Regions from separate parts of the Serratia symbiotica genome, predicted to be linked through region 3. Evidence: predicted binding sites of a transcription regulator. Region 3 holds the regulator's gene; each other region holds the start of a gene.
The links. The regulator PurR, encoded in region 3, represses purine synthesis genes. The targets are predictions, from matches to a motif close to CANGCAAACGTTTGCNTG.
Positions count from the first base shown of each region.

Region 1: purM (phosphoribosylformylglycinamidine cyclo-ligase) is a predicted target of PurR. The motif match lies at 1,826-1,843, and genes of this name have one in related genera.
Region 2: purE (5-(carboxyamino)imidazole ribonucleotide mutase) is a predicted target of PurR. The motif match lies at 1,630-1,647, and genes of this name have one in related genera.
Region 4: serA (phosphoglycerate dehydrogenase) is a predicted target of PurR. The motif match lies at 1,863-1,880, and genes of this name have one in related genera.

Region 1 covers NZ_CP050855.1:2,157,199-2,160,457, forward strand. Annotated here, with positions in the region: gene SYMBAF_RS10850 (aspartate:alanine antiporter) at 1-194, shown strand, start outside; partial or broken gene SYMBAF_RS18705 (IS1 family transposase) at 739-900, shown strand; gene upp (uracil phosphoribosyltransferase) at 1,048-1,674, opposite strand; gene purM (phosphoribosylformylglycinamidine cyclo-ligase) at 1,929-2,969, shown strand; gene purN (phosphoribosylglycinamide formyltransferase) at 2,966-3,259, shown strand, end outside.
Region 2 covers NZ_CP050855.1:2,481,740-2,484,998, forward strand. Annotated here, with positions in the region: gene cysS (cysteine--tRNA ligase) at 1-50, opposite strand, end outside; gene ppiB (peptidylprolyl isomerase B) at 348-842, shown strand; gene SYMBAF_RS12450 (UDP-2,3-diacylglucosamine diphosphatase) at 853-1,575, shown strand; gene purE (5-(carboxyamino)imidazole ribonucleotide mutase) at 1,727-2,251, shown strand; gene purK (5-(carboxyamino)imidazole ribonucleotide synthase) at 2,248-3,259, shown strand, end outside.
Region 3 covers NZ_CP050855.1:1,233,286-1,236,544, reverse strand. Annotated here, with positions in the region: gene punC (purine nucleoside transporter PunC) at 1-983, opposite strand, end outside; gene purR (HTH-type transcriptional repressor PurR) at 1,102-2,127, opposite strand; gene cydH (cytochrome bd-I oxidase subunit CydH) at 2,447-2,536, shown strand; gene SYMBAF_RS06240 (C40 family peptidase) at 2,609-3,259, opposite strand, start outside.
Region 4 covers NZ_CP050855.1:2,537,876-2,541,134, forward strand. Annotated here, with positions in the region: gene SYMBAF_RS12710 (5-formyltetrahydrofolate cyclo-ligase) at 1-495, shown strand, start outside; gene serA (phosphoglycerate dehydrogenase) at 543-1,781, opposite strand; gene rpiA (ribose-5-phosphate isomerase RpiA) at 2,085-2,741, opposite strand; gene SYMBAF_RS12725 (LysR family transcriptional regulator ArgP) at 2,947-3,259, shown strand, end outside.

The sequences.
Region 1 (3,259 bases), 920 kb from region 3:
GTATGAACCGCGCCCTGCTGTTTGGTGCGATCATGGGCGCTCGCACCTGCGCACCGGCAATGGAAATCATCAGCGATACTGCGCGTAGTAACATTCCTGCATTGGGCTATGCTGGCACCTACGCCATCGCTAACGTGCTATTAACGCTGGCGGGTTCGCTGATCGTCGTATTGTGGCCGGAGATACCCGGATAGCCGATCAGCGCGCAGCAGGAAAGGCGGTAAAAATATTTTTGCTTTTTTGTTACCATTGAGAACTTATGTTGCCAGAGGCAGTCTGATTGAGTGCCACTGCTTTTCTTTGATGTTCCCAATTTGTGGAGCCAGATAATCTCGCCTTTTAGGTTCAAGATTATCGGTTTTTTATTTTCTAACGTTTATCGTCTTCCCCGCTCCGGCAATAAAACCCGCCTAAAGTGAACTGTCCAGGGCCAAAATGTCAATTCAAATAGCCTAGTGGGATAGGCTCTAAATCGCCTTAGAGTAAACCTCCCCCTCTTCCCCCTTATGCTGCCCTTTTCCTACCCGCATAGGAGATGAGACAAGAGGGATCAGAACTGGTATTTAACGCCCACGTTGTAGCCTTCTCTGCCCACCTACCGAGCTATACTCCCCCACAGGCTCAGATCGCGGTTCAGCTTTCCTTCCACGCCTGCTTTCAGTTCCCAGTGAATTCGTCAGGGTGACCAGAGGCCTGTTGTAACCGGTCTCCAGCGAGGCCCCCCCCCCCTTTTTTCGCAAAGGGTTTACTCAGAGAATCGAGCGACATAATCTTAATTTACGCAAACATATTAAGCGACTGACACGTAAAACAATATGTTATCCACGTTCATTTTAGATACATGAAAAAGTTATTGGTGCCTATATTGAAAGACACCACTACAACCCTTCGGAGTCATGACAAGCTATTTTATTTGTCATTTTGGCCCTGGGCAGTACTCACCATCCCCACGTACTACATATACGCGCCGGTTGTTGCGCGCTGTCGGTATCCAAACTGGCAGCAACAATGTACGCCTATTGAGATAGGCTCTTAGCTGGCTGAATTTTATTTGGTACCAAATATCTTGTCGCCCGCGTCACCCAAGCCCGGCACAATGTAGCCCTTCTCATCAAGGTATTGATCGATAGGGGCGGTGTACAGCTCAACATCAGGATGCGCCTTCTCCAACGCGGCGATACCCTCCGGCACCGCTACCAGCACCAGTACTTTGATACTGTTGCAGCCTGCTTTCTTCAGCAGATCGAGGGTAGCGATCATCGAACCGCCAGTGGCCAGCATCGGGTCAACGACCAGTGCCATACGCTCTTCAATGTTAGAAGCCAGCTTTTGGAAGTAAGGCACGGGTTTGAGGGTTTCTTCATCGCGGTAAACACCCACTACGCTGATACGCGCACTTGGGAGGTGTTCCAGTACTCCTTCAATCATGCCCAAACCCGCGCGCAGAATGGGTACGATGGTAATTTTTTTCCCTTTAAGTTGATCCACTTCAACCGGCCCACACCAGCCTTCAACGGTGGCTCGCTCCGTCTCCAGGTCAGCGGTCGCTTCATAGGTTAGCAAGCTACCCACTTCAGCGGCCAACTCACGGAAGCGTTTGGTACTGATGTCATGCTCACGCATCAGGCCAATTTTGTGCTTTACCAGCGGATGTTTCACCTCAACGATCTTCATCATTTTTCTCCTATAAAGGCGGCTGACGGCCAAAAATCGCCGAATTATACCGTCTTTTTACGGCTACACCCACTCACCCTGGCCCAACAGTGATCAACAGAAGTTTGGATAGCAGTATAAAGGATGAAAAGCAGAGCCAGCTCACAAGCCACTCGCAAACGTTTGCCCGCACTGTTAGAATTGCCGCGCCTTAATTCCGGCACCAATACCGGAAGCACCGTTTTTAAACCGCAAACCGCCGTGGGGATCGCGCAGTGACCGATAAAACCTCTCTCAGCTATAAAGACGCAGGTGTCGATATCGATGCTGGCAACACATTGGTAGACCGCATCAAAGGTGTCGTTAAACAGACCCGTCGCCCGGAAGTGATGGGTGGCCTGGGCGGGTTTGGTGCCCTGTGTGCATTGCCACAGAAATACCGCGAACCGGTGCTGGTTTCCGGTACTGATGGTGTAGGTACTAAGCTACGTCTGGCCATGGATCTGAAACGCCACGACACCATTGGCATCGATCTGGTTGCCATGTGCGTGAACGATCTGGTGGTTCAGGGCGCTGAGCCGCTGTTCTTCCTCGATTACTACGCCACCGGCAAACTCGACGTGGACACCGCCGCCAGCGTGGTTACGGGCATCGCCGAAGGTTGCAAGCAATCTGGCTGTGCGTTGGTGGGCGGTGAAACCGCTGAAATGCCGGGCATGTACCACGGTGCAGACTATGATGTGGCTGGCTTCTGCGTAGGTGTGGTCGAGAAATCCAACATCATTGACGGCAGCTTGGTGCAGTCCGGCGATGCCCTAATCGCCTTGGGCGCTTCCGGCCCGCACTCCAACGGCTACTCATTGGTGCGCAAAATCCTGGAGGTCAACAACACCGACCCCGCTACCACCCTGCTGGCAGGCAAAACGCTGGCGGATCACCTGCTAGCCCCAACCAAAATTTACGTGAAATCGGTACTGGAACTGATCGAGACAGTCGAAGTACACGCCATCGCCCACCTGACCGGTGGCGGTTTCTGGGAAAATATCCCGCGCGTGCTGCCAGCAGGCATACAAGCGGTGATCGACGAAGCCAGTTGGCAATGGCCAGCAGTATTCCATTGGTTACAGCAGGCCGGCAACGTCAGCCGCCATGAGATGTATCGTACTTTCAACTGCGGCGTGGGCATGGTTATTGCCCTGCCGGAAGCCGAGGTGGAAGCCGCCCTCGCGTTGCTAAATGCAACAGGGGAAAATGCGTGGAAGATCGGTAAACTGACCGCATCGGCGAGCGAGCAACAGGTGGTCATCAACGGATGAAAAAGATCGTGGTGTTGATTTCTGGTCAAGGGAGCAATCTCCAGGCACTCATTGATGCCTGCCAGCAGGGGCAGATCAGTGCCAAGATCGTGGCAGTATTCAGCAATAAGGCGCAGGCTTACGGTCTTCAGCGCGCCAAAGCGGCAGGTATTGCCGCTCACGCGCTGGACGCCAACGCTTACCAGGATCGCGCGGCGTTCGACGCAGCCTTGGCCGACGCCATCGACCAATATCAGCCTGATCTGGTGGTACTGGCTGGTTATATGCGTATCCTCAACCCGCCGTTCGTG
Region 2 (3,259 bases), 1.2 Mb from region 3:
GGTTTGAATTCCTCTTTTTGACGACTCAGGGTATTAAAAATCTTTAGCATCGGGACATTCCGTGGTGTGCGTGATAACAAAAAGGGTAACCAGGGTCAGGGGGCTAACCCGGTAGCATATTGAAACCTGAAGCCTGCTCTAATGCAAGATCATGCATGTTTTACCTACCTACCCCATAGAAAACGATAAAAATAAGCCATAGACAGCGATGTTATAACAAATTTATTTTTCCACGGGCAGGACGCCATTTAGCGGCTGCTGACTCAATCTGGGAGATATGTTATAAGGTCAGTCTGAATGTTCACTCGCTCTGTGACGTCTCATTTCATTTTGTTAGGACTACATCTATGGTTACTTTCCACACTAATTATGGTGACATTGTTATCAAAACTTTTGCTGACAAAGCGCCGGTTACCGTTGAAAATTTCTTGAACTACTGCCGCGCAGGTTTTTACGACAATACTATCTTCCATCGTGTTATCAATGGTTTCATGATTCAGGGTGGCGGATTTGAGCCTGGCATGAACCAGAAATCCACCCAAGCAGCCATCAAGAACGAAGCCAACAACGGGTTGAAAAACACCATCGGCACCTTGGCCATGGCACGCACCAACGATCCACACTCCGCTACCGCGCAGTTCTTCATCAACGTGGCAGACAACGACTTCCTGAACTTTCGTAGTGAAAACACCCAGGATTGGGGTTACTGCGTATTCGGTGAAGTGGTTGCAGGCATGGATGTGGTTGACAAGATCAAAGGCGTGAAAACCGGCCATAGTGGCATGCACCAGGACGTACCGGTAGAAGATGTGGTGATCAAAAGCGTTACCGTCAGCGAATAATCGCCACTGTATGAGTACGCTGTTCATCGCAGATCTGCACTTGTGTCCACAAGAACCGGCAATTACTGCCGGTTTTCTGGGTTTTTTACAGCGCGATGCAATCCACGCCGATGCACTGTATATCCTCGGCGATCTGTTTGAAGCCTGGACTGGCGATGATGATCCCGAACCATTGCACAATGAGATCGCCGCAGCGCTAAAGGCGCTGCAACAAGCTGGCGTACCCTGTTATTTCATCCATGGTAACCGCGATTTTCTGCTGGGCGAGCGTTTCGCCCGCGCCAGCGGCATGCAGCTACTGCCGGAAGAGACAGTGCTTGAACTGTATGGTCGCCACATTCTGCTCCTGCACGGCGATACACTATGTACCGACGATCAAACTTACCAACAATTCCGCCGCAAGGTGCGCAATCCGCTGATCCAAAAACTGTTCCTGGCCCTGCCATTGCGCTGGCGGCTGAAAATCGCCACTAAAATGCGCGCTCGTAGCCAACAGGCCAACCAATGTAAGCCGGAAGCTATCATGGACGTCAATCCACAAGCGGTTAAACAGGCAATGCTGCATCACGGCGTGCACTGGATGATCCACGGCCACACCCATCGCCCAGCAATGCATCGGCTGGATCTGAACAATAGCCAGGCCCACCGTGTAGTGCTGGGTGCCTGGCACGTCGAAGGCTCAATGATCAAAGTCAGCGCCGACGCCGTCGAACTGATCCCATTCCCATTCTAAATTCCAGAGTAACCGCGCATGTAAAAATCCGCGCTGTTGACGGCGAAAACCAGCGACGCAACCGTTCTCCTTACTGTGCACCCATGGTATGCTCTATGTCCTCATTATTCGGCCCCTGCGGCCGCGCTTGTACCATCACAGGAGCCTTCCCATGGGAGCCAACACTGCTTCAGCTAGCCACGCTGGAGTGAAAATCGCAATTGTAATGGGATCGAAAAGTGACTGGGCCACCATGCAATTTGCAGCCGAAGTGCTGACCATGCTTGATGTCCGGTTCCACGCTGAAGTCGTTTCCGCTCATCGCACACCAGACAAATTGTTCAGCTTCGCCGAACAAGCCAGCGCCAACGGGTTTGAGGTGATTATCGCTGGCGCAGGGGGGGCTGCGCACTTGCCGGGCATGTTGGCGGCGAAAACCCTGGTTCCAGTACTGGGTGTGCCAGTGCAAAGCGCCGCGTTAAGCGGCATTGACAGCCTGTATTCTATCGTGCAAATGCCGCGCGGTATTCCAGTCGCTACTCTGGCGATCGGCAAAGCCGGTGCCGCCAATGCTGGATTGCTGGCGGCACAGATCCTGTCCCTGCACGATGCGCCGTTGGCACAGCGTTTGGCAGACTGGCGTCGCGCGCAGACCGAAGATGTGCTAAACAACCCAGACCCCCGGGAGGAAGCATGAAGCCGGTTTGCGTACTGGGCAACGGCCAACTGGGGCGCATGCTGCGCCAGGCCGGCGAACCACTGGGCATTAGCGTTTATCCCATCGGCATCGATGCCACACCGGAAGCCGTACCCTATCAGAACAGCGTTATCACCGCCGAAATCGAGCGCTGGTCAGAAACCGCACTCACACGCGAGTTGGCGATCCACAACAGTTTCGTTAACCGTGACATCTTCCCACGCCTGGCCGATCGTCTGGCGCAAAAACAGCTAATTGACCAACTTGGCTTACCCACTGCACCTTGGCAGTTGCTGGCAAACGCCGCCGAGTGGCCACAGGTGTTCTCAACCCTGGGTGAACTGGCGATCGTCAAGCGCCGCGTCGGCGGTTACGATGGCCGTGGTCAGTGGCGTCTGCGCCCAGGCCAACAGCATGCTTTGCCAACTGATGCCTATGGCGAATGTATCGTTGAACAGGGTATCAACTTCTGCGGTGAAGTATCGCTGGTCGGCGCACGTGGCCACGATGGCCAGTCGGTGTTCTACCCACTCACCCACAATTTGCATGAAGACGGTATTCTGCGCACCAGCGTAGCGCTGCCGCAGCCCAACCCGGCGCAGCAGCAACAAGCCGAGCAAATGCTGGCGGCAATCATGAACGCGCTAAACTATGTTGGTGTGATGGCGATGGAATGCTTTATCGTCGGCAAGCAGTTGCTGATTAACGAGTTGGCACCCCGTGTGCACAACAGCGGCCACTGGACGCAAAACGGGGCTTCCATCAGCCAGTTTGAGCTGCATCTGCGCGCCATTCTTAGCCTGCCACTGCCGAAGCCAGTGGTAAATACCCCGGCGGTGATGGTCAACCTGATCGGCACCGCAGTAAATCATCAGTGGCTGGCACTGCCGCTGGTGCATCTGCACTGGTACAAGAAAGAAGTGCGCGCTGGCCGCAAGGTCGGCCATCTGAATCTAAATGATCCAGACGCAGTAGCGCTACGGCAAGCGTTGCAGAAGCTGGCATCGC
Region 3 (3,259 bases):
AATGCCATTAACGCATTCGCCACCATTATTGGATAGCCAGCACCATTAACCAAGGCCATGATGCAGAACGGGATCAACAAAGTGGTCAGGGTTGGTTCGCCCAGCATCGCCACTAGATACAGTGCTGCGATGCTTGCGCCATAAGTTACTAACAACCATGGCAGCAAGGTTTTACCCTTAATGCGATTTAGTGTGGTACGGTAGCCATAACCCCCCAACAGGAAAGCTAAGGTTTGCGGCATATAGCTTAGGCCAATATCATTTGGGCTGTAGCCCATATCGCTGAGGATAAACGGCGAACCGGTCAGCCAGGCGAAAAATCCGGCCGAACCGGCGGCGAACATCGCAACGTTGCCGCTGAACACGGGCGATTTGAACAACTGCCAGAAGCTGACACTACTGTTGCTTTGACCAGCTGCGTTTTCTGACCGGGTGCTTTTCTTCAGCAGTAATGTTGGTAGCAGTAGCAGGATGGAGAAGCCCAATAGCACGGCGAAGATCATGCGCCAACTTGTCTGGTTCAGCAGCCAGGCACCCATCAGCGGTGCCAACGCGGGGGATAACGCGACCAACGGCATGATCGTGGCGAATATGCGCCTGGCTTTGCCCTCACGGTAGCGGTCAACCACCAGCGCCTGCCAGGTAACAGCGGCGGAGCAGGCACCAATCGCCTGAATAAAGCGCAATAACCATAGCTGCACAGCATTTTGTACCCATAGCATGCCGAGGCAACCTAAGGCGAACAGCACCAAGCCGAGCAGCAGTACTGGCTTGCGGCCCAGATGGTCGGAAAGCGCACCCCACAGTAGCTGTGCAAAAGCGAAACCCGCTAGAAATACGCTCAGGCTGACACTGATCGCACCGGCAGAGATCTGTAATTCCTGCTGCATGGCACTAAAGGCAGGTAGGTACATGTCGGTGGCCAGATAACCCAATATGCTCAGGCCAGCGAGGTAACCCATAAAGCCAAAGGAATTTCGCATGGTATTTCTCGTTAATATTGTGTGATCGCAAGTTTTAGTGTCGAGAAAAGAACGGACACCGACTGGCGCAGTCAGTTGAACATCGTGGATGGCTATTTGCTCATACAGCAGGCGGTGTTTAACGGCGGTAGTCGATGAATGGGCCATCGGCCACCGAACGGCGTTCAAGCAGTTTCGGGTGCACTTCGATCACCTGTGACTCCTCACGTTTACTGATAATGCGATCCAGCAACATGCTAAACGCCATTTCACCTAGGCGTTCCTTCGGCTGATGGATAGTGGTCAGCGCCGGGGTGAAGTACCTGGCATTACGCACGTTATCATAGCCGATCACCGAAATATCCTGCGGCACACGTAGGCCCAGTTCGTCAGCGGCGCAGATGGCTCCCATCGCCATGATGTCGCCACCGCAAAATACAGCAGTTGGCCGTTGTTTTTGTGACAGGATTTGATGCATTGCCTGATAACCGGATTCTGGCTCAAAGTCGCCCTGAACGATCCACTCATTGCGCATCTTAATATTAGCTTCCTCCATGGCTTTCAGAAAACCCTGGTGACGCCCGCCACCGGTGTTGCGCACCAGTTGGCCCGGAATGGCACCAATATCACGGTGGCCGCGCTCGATCAGATAGCGGCCAGCCAAGTAACCGCCCTCGAAGGCATTGTCGACGATGGTATCAGTGAAATCCCCCCGTGCAGCCCCCCAATCCATCACCACCATGGGAATAGGGCGATATTCTTCCAGCATGCTCAACAGTTGTTCTGGGTATTCCGAGCACATTATTAGCAGGCCATCGACGCGCTTTTGTGCCAGCATAGCCAGATAGGCGCGTTGTTTGTTCAGATTATTGTGCGAGTTGCACAAGATCAGCGTGTAGCCCTTGCTATAGCAGCTATTTTCCACTGCTTCGATCACTTCAGCAAAATAGGGGGCCTCACTTGATGTGGCCAGCAGGCCGATCGATTTGGTGTGATTGACCTTCAGGCTGCGCGCCACGGCGCTTGGCGAATAATGCAACTCCTTGATTGCAGCACAAACGGCCGCTTGAGTTTCTTCGGCGACGAAACGAGTCTTATTGATGACGTGCGAAACGGTGGTAGTGGAAACGCCAGCGCGTTTGGCTACATCTTTGATCGTTGCCATATAATAAATGACTCCTGAACTCACATTTTACAATATGCAAGTATAATGTTAATCGTTTACCTGCGTAGATCCTTCTCCAGAAAAGCGAAAACTGAGTTTTTAGAGTTGTGGCCTTCGGCGCTTAGTCTGGGGGAACACATGCCGATACGCAGTTGTGAACTGCGAATTTTGTCGCATATTGAGCAAAAGTGGAAGAGGGAGTCGGCACTATAAACTGGGAATGATAATAAGATTTTATTGGCGAATTGTGAGAATATAATTTGGCACATTAATTGTGCGCCTTTTATCCTTGAAAAAGCCTCCCAGAGAAGGAATAGTGATGGATACTGACCTGAAGATGTCGTTGCTTGCCACGTTATGTGTGTTGGCGGTGATTATTGTTTTCTGTTTCACCGCTGTGCTGAACTGACCGCTAGCATTAAACCTAAATAAAGGCGCAGTTACTGTGCCTTATCCAGGGTTCTTCAACGCATGCACAGCGTTAGCGAATGGTTTGTGGCGTGACTACCCGGCGTGCACCGATGTAGTGATTCTGCCAATAGTCGTTGTTGAGTTGGCTGATGCGGATCTCTTCACCGGATCGCGGTGACTGTATAAATTTGCCATTGCCGAGATAGACCCCGACATGATCGGCTACGTTGTGATTGTGAATGCGAAAGAACACCAGATCACCGCTTTCCAGTTCGCTTTTCTTGATTGGCGCAGCATGGCGTAATTGGTACATTTCTTTGGTGGTGCGTGGCATCTTGATTTTCACCACATCTTTATAAGCGTAGTAAATTAGACCACTGCAATCAAAGCCGGTATGGGGTGAACTGCCCCCCCAGTGATAAGGCTTGCCCATTTGGCCCATCAGCTTGGCCATCGCCGTCTGTTTGGCATGCTGATAACGTTTTTTATGTGCCAGGCTGAGCTTCAATGGTTTTACATCGTGTGGGTGTATAGTTTTGGAAATACCGGGTTGACGTTGGTGGTCATAGCGCTTTTTGTCACCCTTTCTCGGTGGGACTACTTTAACAGTTTTGGCTATTTTCTGGGTTTTGGCCTTCAACGGTAACCTAGCGCTAACTTTTACTTTTTTTCTGACTTTCACCGCTTTTCTTTTCTGGGGGTCATCTGGTTGCGCTTCATT
Region 4 (3,259 bases), 1.3 Mb from region 3:
GAACGCGTAACTGTGCACCCACGCATTTTAGCTGCACGCAGCATTGCGGTATTTTTGCCTTTCGATGGCGAACTTGACACCACTGCGCTGATCGAACGGCTGTGGCTATCGGGCAAGCAGATTTATCTGCCAGTGCTGCACCCGTTTAGCCCTGGCTACCTGTTATTCCTGCGTTATACCCCCAATACGCCGCTGGTATGCAACCGCTTCAATATTCTGGAGCCGCAGTTAGAACTGCGTGACGTGCTGCCGCTTGGCGAATTGGATGTGATGCTGACGCCGGTGGTGGCGTTTGATGATACCGGCCAAAGGCTGGGTATGGGCGGCGGCTTTTATGACCGTACTTTGCACCACTGGCGGCGCGGCGGCCCTTACCCTATAGGGCTGGCTCACGACTGCCAGCAAGTGGCACAACTACCGACTGAACACTGGGATATTCCACTGCCGGAGATCCTGACCCCAACACGCAGTTGGGCGTGGCCGGACAGCGAATAGCAAAAGGCCGGATAAACCCAGCCTTTTACATTATCGCACTGCCGCTATCAGAACAGCAAACGGGTGCGGATGGTGCCTTCGATAGCCTTCATGCGTCGCAGCGCAATACCGGCACGTTCAATTTCCGCTTCGATGTCGATCACCACATAGCCGATTTCCGAGCCAGTTTGCAAATACTGCGCGGCGATGTTAACCCCTTCTTCGGCGAAGATTTGGTTAATCTGCGTCAGCACACCAGGGCGGTTTTGATGAATATGCAGTAGGCGGCTGGCGTTTGGCCCATGCGCCGGCAGCGACACTTCTGGGAAATTGACCGCCGATAGGGTCGAACCATTGTCGGAGTATTTAGCCAATTTGCCAGCCACTTCATCACCAATGTTCTCCTGCGCTTCCTGGGTGGAACCGCCAATATGCGGCGTCAACAGCACGTTATCGAACTCACACAGCGGCGAGTTGAATGGATCGCTGTTGGTCGCCGGCTCTTCTGGGAACACGTCGATCGCCGCACCAGCCAAGTGGTTGCTAGCCAACACATTGCACAACGCGGGGATATCCACCACAGTGCCTCGCGAGGCGTTGATCAGGATGGCACCCGGCTTCATCAATGCCAGTTCTTCTGCCCCCATCATGTTCTTGGTAGACGGGGTCTCCGGCACATGCAACGTCACCACGTCGCTCATATTGAGTAGATCAGACAGGTGATGCACCTGCTGAGCGTTGCCCAGCGGCAGCTTGTTCTCAATGTCGTAGAAAAACACCTTCATACCCAAGCCTTCTGCGAGAATGCCCAATTGGGTGCCGATATGGCCGTAGCCAATAATGCCCAGCTTCTTGCCACGCGCTTCATATGCACCCACGGCCAATTTGTGCCACACGCCACGGTGCGCCTTAGCGTTAGCGGCGGGAATACCGCGTAACATCAGCAGCAATTCGCCCAGAACCATCTCGGCCACAGATCGGGTATTGGAAAATGGCGCGTTAAACACCGGAATACCACGTTTAGTCGCCGCTTTTAATTCAACCTGATTAGTACCGATGCAAAAACAGCCCACCGCCACCAGCTTTTCGGCAACGGCGAAAATCTCTTCGGTCAGATGCGTGCGCGATCGGATACCGATGAAGTGAGCATCGCGGATCGATGCCTTCAGCGATTCGCTGTCTAACGCGCCTTTATGGTATTCAATGTTGGTATAACCGGCAGCACGCAAATTATCTACCGTGCTTTGATGAACCCCTTCTACTAACAGGAATTTAATCTTTTCTTTCTCCAATGATACTTTTGCCATTTACCCAACCCTATGTTCAGACTTCAGAAGTCGCTACGGTGAAGCAGCTCTACCCAACATAACAAAAATAACGCGGGCGGCAATACAAACGATTGCCTGGCCACCAGCACAAGATACAGTCATGCCGGCATTTTTTGGTATAAAGTGCCAAAGGGGAAAGCTTATACATCAATTTTAGGGATTCAACATCAAAAAAGTTATATAAATCACCAAATTTAGCGATTTCAAGAAAAGGTATTTTAATCGGGGAATGATACGGCCAAGAGATTTCCCAGGCCGCATAACACCGGCAGACGCAGGGATTTATACGATGACCTTCACGCCATCCTGCGTACCGACCAGCGCCACATCAGCGCAACGGTTGGCGAACAAACCAACGGTGACCACGCCAGCGATGTCGTTAACTTGATTCTCTAATGCCACAGCATCGGTAATGATCAGATTATGCACGTCCAGGATCACGTTGCCGTTATCGGTGACCACGTTCTGACGATACTCTGGCAGGCCGCCCAGCTTCACCAGTTCGCGCGCCACATAGGATCGGGCCATCGGGATCACCTCCACTGGCAGCGGGAATTTGCCCAGCACATCGACCTGCTTGTTGGCATCGACGATGCAGATAAATTTACGTGCGATGGCGGCAATCACCTTTTCGCGCGTCAGCGCCGCACCGCCGCCTTTAATCATCTGCATATAGCTGTTGATTTCATCCGCCCCATCCACATAGATATCCAACGAGTCCACTTCGTTGCTATCGAAAACAGGGATGCCGAGGCTTTTCAACTTGGCGGTGGAAACATCAGAACTAGAGACCGCGCCTTCAATTTGGTGCTTGATAGAGCCAAGCGCATCAATAAAGTGGCTGGCGGTAGAACCGGTGCCGACCCCAACAAGGGTACCCGGCATCACGTATTCCAGCGCGGCCCAACCCACTGCTTTTTTCATTTCATCCTGCGTCATAATATATCCCTTGCCTTTCTGCAAAAACCTGTGCGTATTATAGGGTAAAATGCTGTTGTTCACTCAGGCAGAAACATTATTCTTTACCTTGAGCCGCATTTTTAGCCGCCCAGCGGCAAACTGCTCCTACGATTTTTACCCCTACACAACGCGCAAAATGTGGCATAGTGCTGATATCGATTTAATTTAAGAGATATCTTTTCCGATGAAACGCCCAGACTATCGAACGCTGCAAGCGCTGGACGCGGTGATCCGTGAGCGCGGCTTTGAGCGCGCCGCACAAAAGCTTTGTATCACGCAATCAGCGGTATCCCAACGCATTAAACAACTGGAAAATCTGTTCGGCCAGCCGCTGTTGGTGCGTACCGTGCCGCCACGCCCTACCGAACAGGGGCAAAAGCTGCTGGCACTGTTGCATCAGGTAGAACTGTTGGAAGAGGAGTGGCTGGGCAACGACACTGGCATCGATGCCCCCCTGCTGCTGTCGTTGGCGGTCAACGCTGACAGTCTGGCTACTT